One region of the Blautia hansenii DSM 20583 genome, then DNA from elsewhere that is predicted to be linked to it. Evidence: riboswitches for the same ligand, from Rfam matches in the RefSeq annotation. Region 1 holds a riboswitch; each other region holds the start of a gene.

Region 1 (5,971 bases):
CTCGTGGAATAATAAAATTTCATCTGCCCATTCATAAGCATAATTTACATCATGAGTTGCCATTAAAACAGTAATCCCATTTTGCGTCATCTGATCTACAATATGGTTTACCATAGTCGTATGCTTAGGATCTAAAGCAGCAGCAGGCTCATCTAAAATAATAATTTCCGGTTTCATGACAAGAATATCAGCAATAGAAACCTGCTTTTTCTGTCCACCGCTTAATGCATGGGTTGGTTTATGACGGAAAGGGGTAATTTCCAGATAATCAATGACTTCTTCAACTTCTTTTTTTGTTTCTTCTTCTGAATGTCCTAAATTTAAAGGACCAAAAGAAATTTCCTGATAGACACTGGCTGAAAAAAGCTGATTATCCGGATCCTGAAAAACAATTCCGATTTTGCTTCGCAAATCTAAAAGTTCTTTTTTCTTATAAGTAACTTCTTTATTATGGAAGAAAAGTTTTCCCTTTTGCGGTTTTAAAATACCGGTACAGCATAGAAAAAAGGTAGATTTTCCGCTTCCGTTAGCACCCATAAATGCGATTTTTTGTCCTTTTTTAATTTCCAGAGAAAGTCCGTTTAAAGAATGGCTTTGTTCATCGTCATAAGAAAAATATAAATCTTCTGCTTTTAAAATAATATCTGAATTCATGAAAAAAATCTCCTCCATACAGCAAACAGAAATAAAGCCGAGTCAAATACAACAATGGCTGCAATAACACTTTTTTTCGGAGGCTGGTTTTCCGATAAGACACGGATGGTATCGTCATAGCATCTTGCCTCCATAGAAGCATATAAACGGTTGGAGCGTTCCACGGCTCTTATCATTAAAACAGAGCCCAACATTCCGAAGGATTTTAAAGACGTTTTATAATCACGGTTTCCAAGACGGCAGTTCTGAGAAGTGGAAAGCGCAGAAGCCGTATCCAAAAGCACGAAAATAAAACGATAAATTAAAAGCATGAGCTCCATCAATAATTTGGGGCAGTGGAGCTTCTCAAGAACCTGCAAAATATCCGGCATCGGCGTAGTAAAGGATAAAAAATACAGGCAGGAAACAGCTCCTAATGCCGTAAAAATAAGCTGCACCGCATAAAAGAAAGAGGAGTAGCTGGTGGTAATGTACCAGCTTCCCACAGGAACAGCAAACATATCCATGGGAGTACGGCTTAGATGAAACATAATGGCAATGGTGCTGAGTAATAAAAAAATAATCGGGGCAGTGAGAAAACGTAAATAACGAGAAACAGGGACTCCACCTTTTTTAACGGTAAGAACCCCTGTAACTGCTAATACGATACCTGCCACTGCAATCGAACGACTCATTACACAAATACAAAGTGTAATTATTGCAAAGGCAAACTTCTCACCGGCGTTTTCATATCTGAGTCTGGAATGATAGCAAAGCTTATCAATGACAATCATAAGAAAACTCCTTTCAAAGAGAAATTTTAATTATCGTCTTTCATCCATTTCTTGCGTTCTACAAAACGTCCCATGATGAAAGCAATGACGCCTACGCCAATTCCTGTCTGAAGACAGAAGAGAAGACTTTCCACTTCTCCCGGAAGCTCTCCGCCAATGAGCTTTTCAAAAATAGGAGTTGCCCATGGCTCATAAGAAGAGTCAACCTCTTCTACAACCTGACTTCCGGCATCATCAGAACCGCCAAATTCTGCATCCTTTAATGCGAATAACGGAACAAAAGCAATTAAGAAAATCAAAAGAATGGCAAGAAATACTTTCTTTTTCATATTATTTTCCCTCCTTTAAGTAACCGATAGCACGAAGCTCAGGTTTTGCGTAAGTTTCTAATCCCTGAATAATCAAAACAGTGATAATACCTTCAATGATAGCCAAAGGTACCTGTGTAGGAGCGAATACAGTAAGGAATTTACCCATAGCAGCCATAAACGTGGTATCTGCATTGTGAGCAAGCGCCATCTGTGCAGCTGTAACGCAGTAAGTAAATAAGTCACCTAAGGTCGCTGCAAGAAATACAGAAACTATTTTATTTACTTTTGCTTTTTTACATAACACAAAAATTCCGTAGGATACAAACGGACCGGCGATTGCCATGGAAAAAGTATTTGCTCCGATGGTAGTCAGTCCGCCGTGGGCCAGTAAAATAGCCTGAAACAACAGAACAATCAGCCCTAAAATAGAAACGGCGGAAGGTCCGAATAAAATAGCGCCCAGTCCGGTTCCTGTCATGTGAGAACAGCTTCCTGTTACAGACGGAATTTTCAGTGATGAAATTACGAATACAAAAGCTCCTGACATAGCAAGGAGTGTAATTAAATTTTTATGTTCGGCTAAAGTCTTTTTAATAGACAAAAATCCGGCAACTAAAAACGGAATACATAAAGCACCCCATGCGATACAAAAGCCGCCGGGCAGATAGCCCTCCATAATGTGCATTGCACTGACATTTGTCATCATTCCAAAAGTAAGTGCAAGAATACCAGTCAGTACAAAAATTCGTTTGCGTTGTTTACTCATTTTTCTTCTCCCTTCTGATTTAAAAAATAATGTGCTCTCTGCGGAGCGTTTTATTGTATAGAATACAATTTTCTATACAACAAAAAAAGCCCTTCGGTACACACCGACAGGCTATCAGAAGAACAAGAGGTTCCAGCAAAATTGACATGCTATGAGCCAACCTGTTCTTACACACGGCCATCGTTCGTAACCTGTGTAAATCGCATGTACAAGGCAGGTCTTCTGACTCAGGCATCAGCATTTTATTTCGTCTTCCCAGTAAGCTCCAGTGACATAGTGAAATAAAACTTCTCCTTTACAGCGGCGTGACCGTGCAAGCTTTTCACTTGACTTTCCTATTCTCCTGCAAGCAGGCACCTTGAACACTCAATTCTGCATTCATTGTAACATACTATCTGATTTTGTCAATAAGTTGCACCGAAAAGAATTCTGTGCTAAGATGAAAAAACAGTGCAAAAACAAAAGATTTAGGAGATGGAAGAAAAAATGAGTATTTCCATGGTGGGAATTGATTATAACAAAGCGTCCGTAGACATACGTGCGCAGTTTTCCTTTACAAAGAAAAATGCAGCGGCAGCAATGGAGAAATTAAAAGAAGCTCCGGGGATTTTAGGCTGTATTATTTTGTCTACCTGCAACAGAATGGAGATTTGGGCAAGTACACAGGAGGAATGGGAAGGTTCTCTTTTTGATTTTCTGTGTGAAGAAAAAGGAAAAAATCCGGAAGAATTTCGCAGATATTTTGTGGAGCGAAGGGAAGAAGAAGCCATTGAGCATCTTTTTTATCTGACAAGCGGCTTAAAATCTCAGATTTTGGCAGAAGACCAGATTATTACGCAGGTAAAGGATGCCCTGTCCATGGCAAGAGATGTCTACTGTACAGACAACGTTTTAGAGGTTCTGTTTCGTATGGCGGTAACTGCCGCAAAAAGAGTAAAAACAGAGGTCGTATTTTCCAGAGGCAACAGCTCTGTCATTCATCAGGCTATTCAAAAGCTGAGAGAAACCGGATATTCCTTAGACGGCAGTAATTGTATGGTAATCGGAAACGGAGAAATGGGAAAGGTGGCTGCACTGGCTTTGGCAGAGGCAGGCGCTCATGTAACGGTTACCGTCCGTCAGTATCGCAGCGGAATTGTAAGCATTCCCAAAGGATGCGACAGAATTAACTATGGAGAACGCATGGAATTCTTCCCTTCCTGTGATTTGATTGTCAGTGCAACGGCAAGTCCGAACTTTACCCTTACCAAGGAGCTGATACAGCAGGCAGCAACAGGGAAAAAACAGCAGATTTTAATTGATTTGGCAGTTCCAAGAGACATTGAGCCGTCTGTAAACGAAATAGAGGGCATAACTCTTTATGATATTGACAGTTTTAAAATTGATACCAATTCTTTGGAGCTTCAGGAAAGTATGCAGAAGGCAGCAGCAATATTAAGAGAGCAGATGGAAGATTTTTACTGCTGGTATGACGGAAGAAGTTTAATCCCTCGTATTCAGGATATTCAGGCAGAGGCTGTGCAGGATTTAAACCTGCGTATTTTAAAAATTCTGCGAAAAACACCTATGGAAGACGAGGACAGGGAAAACCTTTTAAATGCCATTGATGTTGCAGCCGGAAAGGTTGTCAGTAAAATGATGTTTGGGCTTCGTGATACCTTGGAAAAAGAAGAATTCATAAATTGTGTAGAAGGGCTGGAAAAGCTTTATGGAGCATAAAGAGAAGAAGTTTTTTCCTTTGTTTGTAGATTTCACACAGAAAAGAGCCGTGGTAATCGGAGGCGGAAAGATTGCTGTCAGAAGAATTCAAACACTGCTGACTTTTGTGGGGGAAATCACGGTAATCGCACCTGCCTGTACAGAGAGCGTCAAGACTCTCTGCCAGAAGGGGAAAATTATTTATAAGCAGAAAAAGTTTGAAGCAGAAGATATTGAAAATGCAGACCTTGTACTTGCAGTGACAGATAATCATGCGTTAAACGAAGAAATATACAAGATTTGCAAAGAGAATAATATACTGGTAAATGTAGCCAGCAATCAAGAAAAATGCGATTTTCATTTTCCGGGAATTCTGGAATATGAGAATGTGGTTATCGGCTTTAATGGATGCGGAAAAGACCACAAAAAGGTCCGCCGTGTAAGAGAAATGATACAGGAAATGCTCAGTCATAAAGGGGAGTAAATATGAGAAAAGTAGTAATCGGAAGCAGAGAAAGTAAGCTTGCAGTGGTGCAAAGCGAAATGGTACGGGATTATATCCGAGAAAATAATGCGGATATACAGGTGGAAATTTTGACCATGAAAACCACCGGAGATAAAATCTTAGATAGAACCTTAGATAAAATCGGAGGAAAGGGACTGTTTGTAAAAGAGCTGGATAAAGCTCTTATGGAAAGAAAAACAGAATTATCTGTACACAGCTTAAAGGATATGCCTATGGAGGTTCCCGAAGAACTGCCTCTTATTGCATTTTCCAAAAGAGAAGATCCAAGAGACGTTCTGGTACTTCCAAAAGGTGTTACCCAGTTAGATACTTCGAAGCCTATTGGGTGCTCCAGTTTAAGAAGAATTTTACAGCTAAAAGAAATCTTTCCTGATATGGAATGTAAAAGTGTTAGAGGAAACGTTCAGACACGTTTAAAAAAATTAGATGACGGAGAATACAGCGGTCTGCTGCTGGCAGCCGCCGGTTTAAAGAGATTAGGCTTGGAGGACAGAATTGCCCGTTATTTTGAACCGGAGGAGATGATACCCGCAGCCGGACAGGGAATTTTGGCAATTCAGGGAAGAAAGGATGTAGATTACAGCTATTTAAAGGGCTATGGAGACGAAAACGCCACTTATGCCGCATTGGCAGAGAGAGCCTTTGTCCGTTATTTAAACGGAGGCTGTTCTTCTCCGGTAGCCGCCCATGCCCGGGTCGAGGACGGACAGATTATTTTACGTGGCTTATACTACGATGAGAATACAGGAAATTATGAAAAAGGGCTGAAAAAGGGCAGTGCAGAAGCAGCAGAGGAGCTTGGAATTTCTCTTGCAAAGGAGCTGCAGGAAAGGAGCAAAGCGTATGTGTAAAGGGAAAGTATGGCTGGTAGGAGCCGGTCCGGGAGATATTGGACTGTTTACTTTAAAAGGAATGGAAATTTTACAGCAGGCAGAGGTAGTGGTATATGACAGTCTGGTAGGACAGGGTGTCTTATCACAAATCCCAAAAACTGCCCGCTGCATTAACGTAGGAAAAAGGGCATCGCACCATACCATGCCTCAGGAGCAGATTAATGAGGTTTTATTAAAGGAAGCAAAAAAGGGATATCGTGTAGTCCGCTTAAAAGGTGGAGACCCCTTCCTTTTTGGCAGAGGCGGGGAAGAGCTGGAGCTGTTAATTCAGGAAGGTATTCCCTATGAAATTGTACCAGGAGTGACTTCCCCCATTGCAGTTCCGGCATATAACGGCATTCCGGTTACTC
Region 2 (5,971 bases), 600 kb from region 1:
TATTGAAGTATTCGAAATTACCTACAACCTATACCTTTTGGAATTTTGATGAATGTATACAGAATGTACAGAGAAGCATTCAAGAAGGTGGAAAGCTAAAAATGGATGCTTTTACGATACAGGAGTTGGAGATACTTCAAAATATTGGGCAGATTTTAAAGGTAACAGCAGTTTTTTTGATTGTTGCTATGCTTGTTTGTGGTATTGTTTCTTATAAAATGAAAAAGAAAGGTGTAGTATGGGTGAAAATTTTGTTTTTCATGTCTGCACTTCATCCTGTATTTATTTTTCTATTAATTGGAGCAGGAAATGTTTTTGTTAATGAAAGAATGGGACGCACCATTGATTTTATCAATCTTACTATACATAGTTATATTCAGATGACTTCATGGCAGTATGGACAGATGATTATTTCTGTACTTTTGTTTTTATTTTCAGGTAGATTTTTGGATACACAGGCAGAAAAAAAGCAGCAGATGTATATAGAAAGAAGTATGAAAAAAGATAAAAGAATAGGAAAAAGAACATTGTTATCCTTGCTTTTGATTTTAGCGGCAATTCCTTTTGTTATCTTTTTTGGTATTTTCTTTTTAAATGACAGAAGTGATATTTTTATTTCTATGTGTATTATCGGTTTATCTATGATACCTTTTTGTATGGTATTTGAGGGGAGAAATCCTCAAGCAAGAGAAATCCTTTTAATTGCGGTTATGGCTGCTATTGCAGTGGTAGGAAGGATGGCATTTTTTATGGTACCCCAGTTTAAACCGGTGACAGCTATTGTGATTATTGCCGGTGTGGGATTGGGAGCAGAAGCCGGATTTTTAACAGGGGCTATGGCAGGCTTTGTTTCGAATTTCTTTTTCGGGCAGGGACCATGGACCCCATGGCAGATGTTTTCCTTTGGAATTATCGGTTTTCTGGCAGGCGTGATTTTCAGCAAGAGTAAAAAAAGAAAAGGAAGTCGAGAAGCAGAGTGGTTTCATGTTTTAACATTGTGTATTTTCGGTGGATTGGCAACACTTATTATTTATGGATTTTTAATGGATACTTCAACGGTATTCATGGCGTCACAGGAGCTGACGTGGCAATCCTTTTTGGCGGTTTATATCAGCGGATTTCCGTTTAATGTTATTCATGCAGTTTCAACGGTGATTTTTTTGTTTTTCCTGGCTCTTCCTATGGAGAGAAAATTAGACCGAATTAAAAAGAAATATGGAATTTTAGAAGTATAAAACAGGGGTGAAAGTATGGGACAGGTACGTACATGGCATGCAGAAGCAAAAGATATTTTTAATTGCGAACAGGGAAAAAAATTCAAAGGAAGATTATTAGCGTTGGAGGATGTGTATCATAGTATAGACAATCAGGCTTTGAAAAATAATGTAAAGATTAAAAGTGTGAAGTTGGCAGACTCGGTAAAAGAAATCGGAAACCAGAGCTTTTATAATTGTACGGCTTTACGTGATATCAATTTGGAAAATGTCAGTCAAATTCGCTGGGAGTCTTTTTTAGGATGTGTACATTTAAAAGAAATAACCTTGTCTTCCGGTATCCGATATTTGGGAAGACGCTCTTTTTCAGGATGTAAAAGGTTAAACTGTGTAAAATTTGAAAAGAGTACCATGCTAAAGGGAATTGAAGCCGGAGTTTTTCAAAATTGTGAAAGCATTGAAAAAATCAGTCTTCCAAAGGGACTTACAGAAATTGGAAACAAAGCATTTTACAAATGCACTTCTCTGAAAGATATAGAGCTTCCGGAAGGAATTCAGGTTATCGGAAACGAAGCTTTTTACCAGACGGCAATTCAGGGAATAAAACTGCCGTCAACACTTGTAGAAATCGGAAACAGTGCGTTTCTCAAATGCAGGTCATTAGAATTTGTTCAGATACCGGCATCTGTGAAAAAAATCGGAAGGTGGTCTTTTCACGGGTGCGGGCAGTTGAAAAAAGTGGAATTTTTGGGAGAGCCGGAGGAGATCGGCGAATGGATCATTAATAAAAGCACTGTAATCCGCTGTAAGAAGGGAAGCGGGATAGATGCGTACTGTAAGGAAAAAGAATTTCAAATAGAATATATAGATGAGGAATATACTTGAGTGGGAGGTAAATAGGATGAATGATAGTAAAATTTCAAAAAAATATGTAATATTCATTATATTTTCGATTATTTTTCTGGTAACTCCCTATCCGCTTCTTTCTATTGCTATTCTTTTGAGTGGAATATTATATTATTTGGATAAAATATGTGATTACTTGAAAAAAGATGGAAAAAATAAGTGGGAAAAGGAATAAAGTCTTGACATATGTAGATAGAATGTGTAGTATAAAGGGGAAAGAAAAAGCATAACTGCATAGCTCTAATGGTCACTGACAAAATTATTTGATCAGTGTTAAAAAGGAAATCAGTGAAAATCTGATACAGTCACCTCTGCCGTGAAAGTAATTTGAAGTCGGAATACTTGCCATTACACACTTAAAGTTTTTCTAGGCTGAGGATAGTTATGTGGTTTCTGTATAGAATAATTTAATATGGTAAAATTACAAAACACCTTTTGTCTGGAAAGATAAAAGGTGTTTTTTGATATGCATACTATGCACATGAAAGGGGAAAAGAAGATATGAAGCAAAAGAGATATTCTTTTGGAAAGCAGTTGCTCAGCATGCTTTTGGTAATGGTTTTACTTTTGTCAGGGATTACCGTGCCGGTAAAAGCAGATAATAGTCAGAAAGAGCAGGTAAACGCAAAGGAACAGCCATACGTGTATTTTCAATATGATGATGGCAGAATTCAGGAAATGGGTGAGGATAATACTTTTACCCTAAATTTGTTGGATACAGGTAACTTTGTTCTTGCAGGAACAGATAAACGTCCGGATTGGAATTTTTCTGCTCGTGTACAGGTATCAGACACAGAGTATCAGAAGCATTATTGGGTGAATTCAAAAGGACGATATGTTCCGTTTGATGTAAGAAAAGTAGAAGGTTATGTTTGTAATGCAGATAATCCTGGGGAAGTTTTTCAGACCTTTTCTATTGATAATGTATCCAGTGAAATTGAAGAAGTAAAAGCTTTTATAGGTAATCAAGAAGTTTCTCTGGACAAACCATATCAGGTAGAAGGAACTGCCAGTGGAAATGTATCAATAAAAGGCAGGGTAAAAGGGGAAGAAGAGTTTAAAACAATTCCTGTGGAAGCTTTGCATTTTGAAACAGTAAGTGGACCGGGACTGTTTTATGGAACAGGAACCTTTGCAATGCAGGAAGCCGGAGAAGCTATATTTAAAGCTTCTTTATACGAAAACAGAAATCTTGCGGCGGAATTTAAAGTAATATCAGGAGCAGTAAAATTACAGGATTTTACAGTAACAGTACCAAAGGTTTGGGAGATTGATAGCTGGAATGGTTTGGGCGGATATTATGTAGGAATAACAAAAGGACAGAATACAGAGAAAAATTTCAATCTTAGTTTTGTACCATATAACGCAACAAATCAGAAACTTGTATGGGAAGCTTTGACACCTGATATTGCGGAGTATATGGAAGCTTTCGGAAATGGAATTGTTCCGAAAAAAGCAGGGGTGGCGAAATTTAAAATCTCAAGTGAAGAAAATCCAGAAATTTCTAAAGAAGTCAGTGTAGAATTTCGTTACAAAGATACACTAAAAGATGCGAAAGCGGACAAAGAGGTTTATGAGCTACTTGATGGAGATTATGTAACATTTCAGATTAATACAACACCTTCAAACGCCACAGAGCAGAGATTTCAATGGTCTTACAGTCAAGATGGAATTGTAAAAGTAACAGACAGTGTTGAAGCAGATGTATGGGATGTAAATGCACCGAAAAAAACACTTCATTACATGGAGGCTTTGAATGAGGGAGAAGTTACAGTAATTGGTGTTCCATATGATACAACCGGTGATTGTAAAAATGTAGAATTTACTGTACGTGTTGCAAAAGAAGAAGTTGCTCCGGAGGAAGTAGATTATCTGAAGGTAGCAAAAGAAGATATTGAGCACGGAACAGCTTATCTGTCAAAACAAAGTCTGGAAAAATACGGAAATGAATGGAATCTCTTTACGCTTTTACGTTCAGGAAAAGAAGTAAGTCAAGAAACACTGGATAAATATTATGCGAGTGTGGAAAAACAAGTAAAAGAAAAAGTAGATAAAATGCGTGCTACAGATTTAGCCAGAGTGATTATTACATTAGAAGCTATGGGTAAAAATCCGCAGAACGTAAGTGATGTGAATTTATTTGAAAAACTATACAATAGTAAATCTATGGCATCAGATACATCTAATTGTCCAATTTGGGCGTTGATTGCTTTAGATGGATGGAAATCAGAAATTCCTTCAGATGCACTGTGGACAAGAGAAAAATTAATTGAACAAATCTTAAGCTTCCAGACAGAACAAGGTGGATTTGGACTTTTTGATAATAAGAGCTCAAGCATTGATATGACAGGTATGGCATTACAGGCATTGGCACCTTACTATCAAGATGATAAATACCCTAAAGTAAAAAAAGCAGTAGATAAAACTTTAGATTATTTAAAAAAACAGAAAACAGAAAATGCAGGATATTTAGATGGTGGCAAAGAAAATAGTTGTACAACTGCACAGGTACTTACTGCTCTTGCAGCATTGAAGATTGATCCAATGAATGCTGATGAGGGATTTACATCTAATGAAAATAATATAGTGAAAAATCTTCACAGCTATAAAACAGAAGATGGATTTGGCTGGCAGGATGGAAAACAGACAAATGGTATGGCAGTACAGCAAGTAACTTACGCATTAGAAGCATACAGACGTCTTGTAGAAAATAAAAACAGTTTATATGATATTACAGATACAAAACCTCAAACTCCCGATAATGAAAGTGGTCATGTAGTTATTTCTGTAGAGCGTTTTACAATCGGTCAGGGTTATATTTATGAACCAGTTTTTGTTCCGTTTGAAAAGGGAGATAATGCAGCCACTTTATTGAAAAAAGTGATTGGAAAAGAAAATTTTGTAGGAGAAGATACATATTTAGAAGCTATTGTAGGTGGTGATTTAGGAACAGATAAGGTAGTAGTACCGGAATATATTGAAAAACTCAGTAATGGAAGTGTGACAACAGAGACTGCCAGAGAATGGGGAAATGAAGATAACGGAGATGGTGGAGATGCACTGGGAGAATTCGATTACAGCAACTACTCCGGATGGATGTACCATGTAAATGGAGAAGAAGTAGGATATGGAATTGCATCTTATAAACCAAAAGATGGAGATGTATTGAGATTTCAGTTTACCATGTATGGATATGGAACAGATTTAACAGGACGTCAATGGGGAAATCCAAATCCTATTATTGATATCTGCAATAAAGACGAAATTACAAAATTAATGGCAGAAGTAAATGCAGATAGAGAAAAAATGATGGCAGTGCCGGAAGTAAAAGCAGCGTACGATGAAGCTGTAAAATTAGTATCAGCGGTAATCACTCCAAAAGAAGAAATTGATGCGGCAGCAGCAAAATTAAGAGAAGCAGTAGAAAATGCTCAAAAAGTACCGAATGGTTGGCTGGAAACAAGCGAAGGTTGGCAGTACTATGAGAATGGACAAAAAGTAATTGGATGGTTGGATACAGGAAATCACTGGTATTATATGGATCATAATGGTATCATGAAAACCGGTTGGGTGTCAGTAAATGGCCACTGGTATTATATGGATCAGTGGGGAGCAATGGTAACTGGTTGGGTGTCAGTAAATGGCCACTGGTATTATATGGATCAGTGGGGAGCAATGGTAACTGGTTGGGTGTCAGTAAATGGCCACTGGTATTATATGGATCAGTGGGGAGCAATGGTAACTGGTTGGGTGTCAGTAAATGGCCACTGGTATTATATGGATCAGTGGGGAGCAATGGTAACTGGTTGGGTGTCAGTAAATGGCCGCTGGTACTATATGGATCAGTGGGG
Region 3 (5,971 bases), 610 kb from region 1:
ACGGAACACAGGTAGATGCTGTATCAGGAGCAACGATTTCTTCTACGGCAGTAGTAACAGGTATCAACACAGCATTTGAATTTTTACAGGCAGTAAAATAAGAAAACGGAGGATATAACATGAAATTAAGATATCCGGCAGAAGCCTTTGCTTTTGGGATTGTATTATTTTCAGCAGGAATGAAGGAAGCCTTTGCGGCAGGTATTCTTGTGATTTTGTCCGTAGTATTTGCTGAATTTCTGAAAAACCTTTTACAGGCTTTTGTACCTGACTGGAGTTTGAAACTCTGCGTATTTATTGGAACAGGGGCAGTAAGTGCATCTGCATTTTTGCTGGCATTTTCTTATCTGGGAACTTCAGTAAGCACAGGACTTTGGATTATGACTGTTCTTCTGGGACTTTTTGCAGCAAAGCATGTATTGGATGACAATGTAGAGGCAGAGTACGGAGAACTTTTCTGGGAATGTGCCATTGCATGGGGATTTTGGATACTTTTAAGCATTGCCAGAGAATTCTTTGGTTCAGGAATGATTTTCGGCAATATGATTTTAGAAACCGAAATGCAGTCTAAAGTATTTTTAGAAACAATTTTCGGATTTTTAACAGCCGGTATGGCGCTTGCCTTTACCAACGGAATTATCAAGAAAAAGATTACAAATACACACAGCTTGCTGTTAGTTATTCCATTGGCAATGTTTATCAGACCATTTGATATGGAAAGTTTTGGAGAAATCGTAGGTTTAGTATGGACCATTCTTGTTCCGATTATTTTATTCATCTCTGTAAAGAAAACATTGAAATTTGCAAGAACAGGAAAAGCATTTCGCGGATTACCGGTGGAAATGCTGGCAATGGGATTTATTTATATGATTTTAAGTATTTATTAAAGGAGGACTGTCGTCTTTGCAGTTGAAAAACTGCGGGACGGCAGTTTTCTATATTGATTGTCAAGCATGCAGATGTTAGAAATAAGTTAGAAAAAATACTGTATTATATAATTAGATTTTTAAGGAGGAAATTATGATGGTATCAAAATCTGAAAATATAGCAATGATGTCTGAAAGCGAGTATAAAAAAATGATACAGGACGAGAAAAATGTAGAGTATCTTGCAATGCTTGACACATCGATAGCAGAAGCTGAAAAGGGGGAAGTCGTGGTAAAGAGTATCGAAGAATTGGAAACATACGAATAAATGAATATTATGTCTACACCAGATACAAGAGACATTTGATTTAGAAATGAAATTATTCATCTTTGACACTGTAAAATCTGCATGTTATAATTTTTTTATAGAATTCCTCTGGGAAATGGAGGAAGAATATGCAGAAAAGATGTTTAAGTGATCTTACAATTAAGAATGATTTTATGTTTGGTGCAGTGATGATAAATCCTGAAAACTGTAAAGAGTTTTTGGAGAGAGCATTGGAAATAGAAATTGACCGTGTAGATGTTAGCAGGGAAAAAAGTATGGTCTATCATCCTGACTATAAAGGTATTCGTTTAGATGTCTATGCCAAAGATGAAAATAATACTTGTTATAATGTGGAGATGCAGATGACGAAAAAACCTGCACTCGGCAGACGCAGCAGATATTATCAAAGTCAAATGGATATGGATATTCTTTTATCAGGAAGAGAATATGCAGAATTACCCGATAGTTACGTGATTTTTATCTGTGATTTTGATCCTTTTGGTGAAAGAAAATATCGTTATACTTTTCAGATGCAGTGCAAAGAAAGCAATCAAACACCATTGGAAGATGGAAGAAGAATTGTATTTTTAAGTACTTGCGGAGAGAATGAGGATGAAATTTCCAAGGAACTGTTGGCTTTTTTGAAATTTGTAAAAGCAGATTTAAAAGAAAGTCGCGAGATGGAGGAACGCTTTATGACTTTAGAGGAAATGTTAAAAGATGAGCGAAAAGAAGGATTAAAAGAGGGAACAGTAAAAGCTCAGAAAAGAATTGTATCGAAAATGTTATCTAAGGGGCTAAGTGATGAGGAAATCATGGAGCTTTGCGATATTTCTTTGGAAGAATTAGAAAATCTCAAAAATCATAGATAAAAACAACAAATCAAAAATTCTAATATCAAATCTGTTTTGTATCTATTATTTATAAGTCATATCTATTAGTAACCTTTCAGACGAAGTTTAAAAAATCAGAGGAATTCTATGATTGAAAGAGAATTGGGAAATATTCTTTTTAGGAGGCGGAAGATGAAACTAAAAAATGTATTGATTGTTGTAAAGGACATAGAAAGATCAAAAAAGTTTTATAGAGATTTATTTGGACTTGAGGTTGTTCTGGACAGTGGGGAAAATGTAATCTTAACAGAAGGACTGGTTCTTCAAGAGGAAGGTCTTTGGAAAGAAACAATACACAGAGAGTTGTACTCGAAGCATAATAAAACAGAGCTTTATTTTACAGAAAGAGATATGGAATATTTTTTAGAAAAACTTCAATCTTATGAAGATGTTATAGAATATGTGACGCCTTTGACAAGAAATTCATGGGGAAGACAAGTTGTGCGATTTTATGATTTGGACGGTAATCTTATTGAGGTTGCCGGTGAAGGGTAAGGAGAAGTGATAGTGATGAAATTAGATACCATGCACCATATTGCAATTATCGGTAGTGACTATGAAAAGTCTAAAAAATTTTATGTGGATATTCTGGGGTTTGAAGTTATTCGGGAAAATTACAGGGAAGACCGGAAAGATTATAAAATTGACCTTCGTCAAGGAAATATAGAAATCGAGTTGTTTATTATTCCGGGATGTCCTAAGAGATTAAGTTATCCTGAGGCAAATGGTTTGCGCCATCTGGCATTTAAAGTAGAGTCGGTAGAAGAAATGGCAAAAGAGCTGGAAAAGTTGGGAGTAGAGGTAGAGCCAATTCGAATAGATGAATTTACAGGAGAGCAAATGACGTTCTTCTTTGATCCGGATGGATTGCCTTTAGAATTACATGGATAAAGGAGGAAGCAAAATGGATAAAAAGAAAAAATCAGGAAAAAGGACATTGATTTTGGTAGGAATATCAGTGATTTGTATTGTCGTGGGAGCATTAAGTTGGGGATATTATAAGAAAGTCACAGAGTTTAAAACTTCAAAATGTGATTTTGTACCACCATCTTCTTTTGACGCAGTAGTACAGAAGATTGATATAGAAAACAGCCAAATGGAGGTCATCATAGAAGAAGATACAGCAACACAGGAAGGGACAGAACCCCAAAGTGTAATGTTGGATTGTGAAAAGGTAGATTATAAATTGTATAATACAGAGCAGGGGGACAGGATTGAGTTTTCCTGTAAAGAAGAAAATCTGGATGATGATAGGGTGGAAATATCTAATTTCAGCAGAAAAGAGTGAAAATCCCGTGCTTGACATATTTCTTCTAATTATGTACTATAAGAGTATATAACTGCATAGTCTAAGTGGTCGTTGAGCCCTAGGTTCAAGGTTAAAAGGGAAACCGGTGAAATTCCGGTACAGTCACCTCTGCTGTGAAGCGGACGAGGAAATAGAAGCCATTGAATAGCAATTTGAGAAGGCATTTCCAAGGATGAAGCAAAGTCAGAACACCTGCCATGTATATAGAGTATTTCCGGGCTGAGGAGATTTTTTTGCGTACAGCAATATGCAGTGATAAAATTCATATTGAATGATTGATTGAGAAGGTTCTTTTGCCGATATGGGAAAAGAACCTTTTTTATTTCATAGGAAATTGCGTCCTATGAAATAAAACTGCTCCGCAAGGATGCGCACTGCGGCGGACAGGTATCATGTTGCTGAAGCAACCCGCCGCAGGCGGAGAATTCTGCAAAGCAGAATTCCTTTTCATAGGAAATTTCTGTATATGACACAGAATGAACAATTAAAGGAGATTGGAAATGAAAAGAAAGAATTTAAAAATAACAGTTTCTGCGATAGCGGTTATGTTAGCCATTCAGTCACCGATGTCGGTATTAGGAGCAGAAACGTACGAGTTTTTGCAGGAGGAAATGTTACCGGGAACAGCAGAGAGTGTTTTGGATGAAGAATTCCTTGCAGGCACAGCAGATGAGACAGAATGTGCAGAGAAAATGGTTGTCTCCGATGCGCAGAAACAGGATGGAATAACAATTTATCAGCCGGCATTTGAAGGTTTAAATAAAGCTGAAAATTATTTGCAGACAGCAGTTACCAATCCCATTGTGGACTCTATTGGAGGTGAATGGGCTGTAATTGCAATGGCGAGAAACGGAAATTTGAATAATTCGGCAAAGAATAATTATTTGCAGAATATTTATCAAAAGCTGAGAGAAACGGGCGGAGTCCTTCATACAACAAAATATACAGAATATTCCAGAGTAACCCTTGCGCTTACTTCTATGGGAATAAATCCCACATCCGTAGAGGGGTATAATCTGCTTCAGCCTTTAGCAAATATGAAAAAGGTAAACAGACAGGGAATTAACGGTACAATTTTTGCATTGATTGCTTTTGACTCTAATCAATATGAAATCCCAAAGCTGGAAGGTTTAGGTACACAGACAACCAGAGAAGATCTTATCCAGACAATTTTGTTATCAGAAATTTCAGGAGGAGGCTGGGCGCTAATGGGAAATCAGCCGGATCCGGATATAACAGCAATGGCATTGCAGGCATTAGCTCCTTATACACAGCAGCAGGAAGTCAAAGAGGCAGTGGACAGAGGAATTGAAATGCTGGCACAGCTTCAGGATGAAGAAGGCGGTTATATCAGCAATGCAGGATATGACAGTGCGAAAAATTTGGAAAGCACGGCACAGGTAGTCATTGCCCTTTCAGCTATTGATGTGTCCTTGCTAAATTCTGAAAAATTTATGAAAAACGGAAAGACATTATTAGATGAGATGCTGCGTTTTCAGGTTTCAGACGGTTCATTTTGTCATGTGATTGACGGTGGCTCTAATCAAATGGCAACAGAGCAGGGAGCTTTAGCTTTAGCAGCATGGTATCGAGCTGTTACGGGAAGAAATTCCTTGTATGATATGACCGATGTGGAGAATGGGCAGACAGGCGGAGAGGAAACACCGGAAAGAATTGAAGCGTTTCGAAAAAAACTGGAAGCATTTTCCGGCAATCTGACATTAGATAATGCCCATGAGTTATACGCATTGAAAGTGGAATTAAGTCTCATGGGAAATTTCTCCGAAAAAAAAGCTTTTGAAACAAAGCTGGAACAAATGTTAAAAGAAGTAGAAACACAGGCAGCAGAAATTGAGGCTTTAGATAAGGAAATATGGGAAGGCTTTGAGCCTTTAAACATTACACTGAAGGACAAAAAAGAAATAGAAAGACTTTTAACAGCTTACTATAAAATTCCGGAAGCAAACAGAAAACATTTACAGTATGAAGAAGAACTGTTAAGAGCAGACAGTATTATCAAAAAACTGGAGCAGGAAGTTATCGGAGCAGAAATTTTTGAAAATGTGAAAAATTCCAAGAAAGATTATACATATCAGGGGAATGGGTACACCATTTGCTTAAAAGGAAAAAATGTATATGAACCGGCAGATATGAAAGCAGGAATAGAGATAAGAGAACAGAAAAATTCTTTGGAATTTGAAACCAAGGAAACAGGAGCGTTTCCGGGAGAAGTTGAGATTGCTATTGATACAGCATTAAAAGAAAGCGTATACATGCTGTATTATGAAAAAGACGGAAAACAGCAGGAAAAACAGTGGGTATCGGTAAATAACGGACAGGTTGTCTGTGATATAGAAATTGGTGGAAAATATATATTGAAGAAACCGAAAACAGAAAGTGAAACAGCGCTGTCTCAGGCAGGAAGTAATTCAGAGAATAAAACAACTGCAAAAGGTAAAACTGCAAATACAGCAAAGCAGACCAATACATCTTCAGCTTCAAATACAATTCAGGCAACTGTGAAAGACGGTATGGTAGAGAAAAAAGCATTTGAAGAAATTAAGGGAAAAGATAA
Region 4 (5,971 bases), 980 kb from region 1:
CGGAAGAAAAAGCCATAGAACTTGCAGAGCAGGAAGCAAAAGATTTGTGGATAAATGATAAGTATGCCGAAATGCAGGGATATCAGCTTTCTGATAAAAAGCTGGCAGAAGCGACAGAATTATATGCGGAACAGTATAAAGAAAGTGAGTATTATAAAAATATCGGCGAGCAGATTTACAAGGATTACGGACTTACCGTAGAAGAGGGGATTGAAAAAGGGCGCAGTCTTATCGAAGCGGCATACTTTAGAAGTAAAATTCAAGTGGATAGGAAAAATGAATTTTATGATGGGAAAGATACCATAGGCGATAAGCAATGTAAGAGCTGGGAGGAGTATTATAGAGTCTTTGTAGAAGAGGTCATGATACCGGAAGTAGAAAAAGAGGGAATAGAAGAATTTGAAGAAACAATGAAAGAGGCAAAAGCCTTCTACGAAGCAAATCGAGAAAAACTTCAGGAGATGATGGGTAAGATGGAGGGAGAACTGTATACGATTGGGGATGTTCCGCAAGATGAAGTGTAATATATAATGTGAAAATTGAGAAAGAGGGATTGTGCTTAACCGCGCAGTCCCTTAGTTTTTTTCTTTCAAAAATCTTTCGAATTTCTTTTAGAAAATATCATTGACAAAATAATATTATATAGCGTATAGTATTAAAAATAAAATAGTATTGCGTATAAAACAATATTATAGCAATAGAAATGAGGTGAAGTTATGGTTTTTAATACAGGCGCTGCCCTCTTAGATGCTATTGTACTGGCAGTTGTGTCCAATGAGAGTGAAGGAACTTACGGATATAAGATTACACAGGATGTCCGACAGGTTCTGGAGGTTTCTGAGTCCACTCTTTATCCCGTACTTCGCAGACTTCAAAAGGATGAATGTTTGGAAACCTATGATAAGGAATATGGCGGCAGAAACAGGCGATATTATAAAGTAACAGAAAAAGGAAAGGTACAGTTGGACTTGTATCGTGCAGAATGGAGAAGCTACTCAACAAAGATAAGTACATTGTTTGAGGGAGGAATAGGGAAATGATGAGAAAAAAGGAATTTTTAGAGCAGCTGGAGCGGCTGCTGTGGGATATACCGGAACAGGAGAGAAAAGAGGCATTGGAGTTTTATGAGAATTATTTTGACGATGCCGGAGAGGAAAACGAAGCAACGGTTATTCAGGAACTGGGAAGTCCGGGAAAAGTTGCGGCAACCATTAAAGCAGATTTAGACGAAAACGGCAGCGAGCACGGAGAATATCGGGAAACAGGATATACCGATGAACGCTTTGAAGAAAAAAATATGCCGGACATTCAGAGTGAAAGGGTGGAACAGAAGCCAAAAAGAAGCAGCTTGTCATGGGCGTTGATATTACTGCTGGCAATTATAACCGTACCGTTTTGGGGAGCGTTGGCAGTTGCAGGATTGGGATTGATTGTAGCGCTTGTAGGAGCAGCTATTGGTGTGGCAGCAGCATTATTTTTCGGATGTATCGGGCTGTTAATGGGCGGTATTATTTCTTTAGGCGTAGCAGTTACACAGTTTCCGGCAGTGCCTACGGTATGCTTGGTTGCAGGCACAGGACTTTTGATGATTTGTATCGGTTTATTGCTTTTGCTGGGATTTTTGTGGCTGGCAGTAAAAGTATTTCCGATTTGTTTCCGCTGGGTAATTGACTTTATACAAAGAATTTTACACAGAGGAATACGGGGAGGTGAAAGAAAATGAAAAAATTTACGAAGATTGCATTGATTGTTGTTCTCATTACAGGTATTGTAGGCGGATGCCTTGCAGGCGTGGGATTGGTATTTGGAGGTTCGGTTCGGTCCATTACCGGTAATTTTACAAATAGCCGTTTGTATCATGTTCTTAGGAGAGCATGTCGGGATCACGAAGGACCGTGGTGGGATATGGACGATGATTTTAACGATTATCGTCATAGCCTTGGAGATTTAGACAATTTTAATCATGGCAGCATGGAACAGCGTGAATTTCTTCCTTCAGAAATAGACAGTATAGATATTGAAATCTATTCAGGAAAGGTAGAAATTCGTACAATTCCGGAGGACGAAATCAGAATTTCAGGGCTGACAGATCAGGATTTCTTAGAATTAGATACAGAAGACAGGGAGCTGTCACTGGAAAGAGAATATCATGATTATGGGGTAATGGAAGACCTTATTATTGAAGTACCGGAAAGTAAAGTATTTTCTTCTCTTGATGTTCATTTAGAGTCGGGACAATTTTTAAGCTCAGGAAAGCTTTCCGTAAGAGAGGGTGATTTTACTTTGATGTCAGGCAGCGTGCAGATAGAGCTTTTAGATGCACAGGAAACAGATATTGAAATGGCATCCGGCGATTTTGCTGTTACACAGACAGGAAAGTTAGAGGATTACGCAGTGAGGACAAAATGCGCCAGCGGTCATCTTGTATTAAACGGAGAGGAACACGCAGGAACTACAAATGCCAGATATGGCACAGCAGGAAGCTTGAAAAAAATAGATATTGAAAGCAGTTCAGGAAGTGTAGCTGTTAATTTTGAAAATCAGTAAAAGGAGAGAGTATTATGTCAGATAAAAGATTATATCGTTCATCAACAAATTGTATGTTAGCAGGTGTTTGCGGAGGTATCGCAGAATATTTCAATATTGATCCTACTTTAATCCGTCTTGCATGGATTATTCTTACCTGCATGGGATTTGGAACAGGAATTATCGCTTATATCATTGCAGCAATCGTAATTCCAAAATAAAAGCAGGTTTCTTTGTATAAAACTGTAAATTAAGGCCATACTCCAAAGAAGAAAGGAGTGTGGCTTTTTTATGGCAAAGAAAAAAGAAGAAAAAATTGATTTGAATAATATTCCGGAAGAAGAGAAAGTAAAATATGAAATCGCAGAGGAATTAGGACTTTTAGATAAGGTTTTAGACAGTGGATGGAAAAGTCTGTCAGCAAAAGAAACCGGGCGTATAGGCGGACTTATGACAAAGCGAAAACGGGAAAATGAGAGAAAGAAAAATGCTTGACTGTGGGTATATGGAATGGTATTATTGTGTTGTATAATTCCATAAACCTATTAAGTGCATCTGCGTTGACCGCACAACGCCGGTGAAAAGGGAATCAGGTGAGAATCCTGAGCGATCCGGTCACTGTATTTGGGGAGCAATGCTTCAATAATCCATTGTATTTTGATACGAGAAGGAGAAGCAAAGCAATGAACCATGAGTCAGGAAACCTGCTTAATAGCAGTAAGGTGAAAACTTCCGTGCAAAGTTTGAATCCCTCATACTGTGAGTTACAGTAGATGATTCCACTTTCATGATGAAGGTGGATTTTTTTATGGAATGCCGAAAGGTAAGAACCTGAACTTATAGAATTATGCGTTGATTAAATGGCAGGTGAGGTGTCCTGCTTCTGAACTCCTGTTTTACAAAGTTTTGTTTTCCCGCAACAGACAAAACGGCGCATCCTCCGCAGGAACAGAATAATTCGTGACTAAAGTCAGGGCACTTCATCAGGAAACAATATTTCATATTTTTATAGGACTGTGTATCGAGAGATATGCAGTCTTTTTACGTGATAGAAATTCTGTCATAACATTCTTACTCTTGTCCGGGAAACTTTGCTTTTGTATAATAAGAAAATAATAAAAAGTAGAGAGCAGAATGATAGGGAGGGGAATGGATGGCTGTAATAGAAATTGAAAATCTGACCAAGGATTATGGAAATAAAAAAGGAATTTTTGATGTGTCATTTTCTGTGAAAGAAGGTGAAGTTGTGGGATTTTTAGGCTCTAATGGAGCAGGAAAGACTACAACCATCAGACATCTTATGGGATTTATAAGCCCACAAAAAGGAAGGGCACAGATTTTAAACATGGATTGTTTTCGCAATGCTTCTTGTGTTCAGATGAAGGTGGGATATCTTCCGGGCGAAATTGCTTTTATGGACAATATGTCAGGAAAAGAGTTTATTGAATTTATGGCGAAAATGAAGAAGATGAAAGACCTGACGTATGCGAGAGAACTAACGGAATATTTGGAAATCGATACACAGGTTAAGATTAAAAAGATGTCTAAGGGTATGAAGCAAAAAATCGGATTGATTATTGCTTTTATGCAGAACGTGCCGATTTTAATTTTAGATGAACCGACTACGGGATTAGACCCGATTATGCAGAACAAGTTTGTAGAGCTGATTAAAAGGGAGAAGGATGCTGGAAAAACAATTTTAATGTCTTCGCATATTTTTGAAGAAGTGGAAAATACCTGTGACCGAGTGGTTATGATAAAAGACGGAAAAATTGTCGCAGATGAAGATATACATAAGATAAAAAATAACAGAGTGAAGCATTATGAAATTACTTTTTCTGATATAAAAAGTGCAGAAAACTTTCAAGGCTTATATTCTGACAGTCAAAGAAGGGAGAATACAGTTTTTCTGTCTTTAAAAAATCAAGTAGATGAATTGATTAAGCAGTTAAGCCGGTACGAGGTGCAGGATATTGCTGTCAGAAACCAGACGTTGGAAGAAGTTTTTTTGCGTTATTACAAGGAGGAAAAGTGATGAGTATACCATTGTTAAAAAGAGAAATAAAATCCAATTATAAAATATTGCTGTTGTTTATGGGGATTGTTACTCTTTATTCCGGTATCATTACTGCAATGTATGACCCGGAAGTAGGGACCGGAATAAACGCCATGGCAGAGAGCATGCCGGAATTTTTTGCTGCATTTGGTATGGAAAATCCGGGAGTTACACTGCTGGATTTTTTGAATAATTATTTATATGGATTTATTTTAGTGATTATTCCGTTTATTTACATCATCATTATGTGTTACAAATTAGTTTCTAAGTATATGGAAAAAGGTTCTATGGCATATTTATTAAATACGCATTACAGCCGAAGCGAAATTATTGTTACACAGCTTGTAGTCCTGCTTTCAGGAGTGATTTTACTGGTTCTGTATGCCGTAGCGCTGATTATAATATGCAGTGAGATTATGTTTGAGGGAAAACTGGAAATTGAGAAATTTCTGGTGTTGAATTTCGGATTGGCTTCTCTGGAAATATTTTTGGCTTCTATGTGCTTTCTGTTTGCCTGCCTGTTTAATGAAATGAAGTTTTCTGTTGGTCTGGGAGCGGGAATTGGACTGGGATTTTTCTTAATTCAGATGCTTTCACAGGTAAATGAAGATATTGAATTTTTGAAATATTTTACTCCGCTGACGCTGTTTGATGCTGAAAAAATAATGGAATATGATTGGGTTGGATTTGCGTATGTAGGGATATTGTGGCTTTTAGCAGGAATATTCTTCATGATAGGAATAATGGGATTTAAAAAACGGGATTTGCCTTTGTAGAAAAATGAGGTTATTGCAGTAAGCGTCGTTTACTTCGATAACCTCATTTTGGGAAAAATTATTCTGGTTTTAAAGAAATTTCCATCTGCACCGGCTGATGGTCCGTGTATTCAAAGTCCGTGTTGATGACGGAAATATCAGAAACCGTTATATTATCCGACACAATAAAGCCGTCAATGACATAGACCTGTGAGGTTTCATAAGAACCGGTATAAGGCGCATTTAAAAGTCGGCAGGTTGGATAAGTATCATCAACTGCAAAAGAAAAATGTTCAGGAAGAGTATCCTGACCGATAATTCCGGGAACCCAGTTTTCTGTGTTGGTAATGGGATATTTGTCCATTCCTTCAAAAGTCTGATTAAAATCGCCTCCTGCAATGACGTAGTTTCCTGCTTCGTATTCCTTAGATAGCTTTTCAGCCAGCATTTTACTCTGTGCAATTTTTCCGTCACCGTCATCGTAAGCCTCTAAATGGAAATTAATCAATACCAGCTCTGCGTCAGTACCTTCCAGCGGAATACGTGTTTCCTGCATACAGCGTTTTAAGTTACATGTTTTTACAGGCCATGAGAAAGACTCAGGAAGTGCAAGGCGGGCAGCACTGTTTACTTT

What was found. A riboswitch is a leader RNA that binds a small molecule or an ion and turns the genes downstream of it on or off. The one in region 1 is predicted to bind cobalamin.
Region 2: another riboswitch for cobalamin. It lies ahead of CGC63_RS15635 (DUF4430 domain-containing protein); the one in region 1 lies ahead of CGC63_RS07810 (energy-coupling factor ABC transporter permease).
Region 3: another riboswitch for cobalamin. It lies ahead of CGC63_RS04810 (prenyltransferase/squalene oxidase repeat-containing protein); the one in region 1 lies ahead of CGC63_RS07810 (energy-coupling factor ABC transporter permease).
Region 4: another riboswitch for cobalamin. It lies ahead of CGC63_RS12915 (ABC transporter ATP-binding protein); the one in region 1 lies ahead of CGC63_RS07810 (energy-coupling factor ABC transporter permease).

Annotation. Positions count from the first base shown of each region.
Region 1 covers NZ_CP022413.2:1,560,354-1,566,324, reverse strand. The annotation lists partial or broken gene CGC63_RS15975 (energy-coupling factor ABC transporter ATP-binding protein) at 52-654, opposite strand; gene cbiQ (cobalt ECF transporter T component CbiQ) at 651-1,427, opposite strand; gene CGC63_RS07815 (energy-coupling factor ABC transporter substrate-binding protein) at 1,454-1,756, opposite strand; gene CGC63_RS07810 (energy-coupling factor ABC transporter permease) at 1,758-2,504, opposite strand; cobalamin riboswitch at 2,700-2,880, opposite strand; gene hemA (glutamyl-tRNA reductase) at 2,991-4,223, shown strand; gene CGC63_RS07800 (precorrin-2 dehydrogenase/sirohydrochlorin ferrochelatase family protein) at 4,213-4,686, shown strand; gene hemC (hydroxymethylbilane synthase) at 4,689-5,579, shown strand; gene cobA (uroporphyrinogen-III C-methyltransferase) at 5,572-5,971, shown strand, end outside.
Region 2 covers NZ_CP022413.2:956,977-962,947, forward strand. The annotation lists gene CGC63_RS04830 (ECF transporter S component) at 1-1,235, shown strand, start outside; gene CGC63_RS04835 (leucine-rich repeat domain-containing protein) at 1,251-2,099, shown strand; gene CGC63_RS04840 (hypothetical protein) at 2,116-2,295, shown strand; cobalamin riboswitch at 2,348-2,484, shown strand; gene CGC63_RS15635 (DUF4430 domain-containing protein) at 2,622-5,971, shown strand, end outside.
Region 3 covers NZ_CP022413.2:946,976-952,946, forward strand. The annotation lists gene CGC63_RS04775 (FMN-binding protein) at 1-101, shown strand, start outside; gene CGC63_RS04780 (hypothetical protein) at 120-887, shown strand; gene CGC63_RS04785 (hypothetical protein) at 1,021-1,194, shown strand; gene CGC63_RS04790 (Rpn family recombination-promoting nuclease/putative transposase) at 1,323-2,066, shown strand; gene CGC63_RS04795 (VOC family protein) at 2,220-2,582, shown strand; gene gloA2 (SMU1112c/YaeR family gloxylase I-like metalloprotein) at 2,598-2,978, shown strand; gene CGC63_RS04805 (hypothetical protein) at 2,992-3,375, shown strand; cobalamin riboswitch at 3,425-3,610, shown strand; gene CGC63_RS04810 (prenyltransferase/squalene oxidase repeat-containing protein) at 3,897-5,971, shown strand, end outside.
Region 4 covers NZ_CP022413.2:2,541,412-2,547,382, reverse strand. The annotation lists gene CGC63_RS12945 (hypothetical protein) at 1-524, shown strand, start outside; gene CGC63_RS12940 (PadR family transcriptional regulator) at 717-1,040, shown strand; gene CGC63_RS12935 (DUF1700 domain-containing protein) at 1,037-1,723, shown strand; gene CGC63_RS12930 (DUF4097 family beta strand repeat-containing protein) at 1,720-2,547, shown strand; gene CGC63_RS12925 (PspC domain-containing protein) at 2,562-2,747, shown strand; gene CGC63_RS12920 (alpha/beta-type small acid-soluble spore protein) at 2,818-3,021, shown strand; cobalamin riboswitch at 3,057-3,252, shown strand; gene CGC63_RS12915 (ABC transporter ATP-binding protein) at 3,680-4,561, shown strand; gene CGC63_RS12910 (DUF2705 family protein) at 4,561-5,358, shown strand; gene CGC63_RS12905 (endonuclease/exonuclease/phosphatase family protein) at 5,417-5,971, opposite strand, start outside.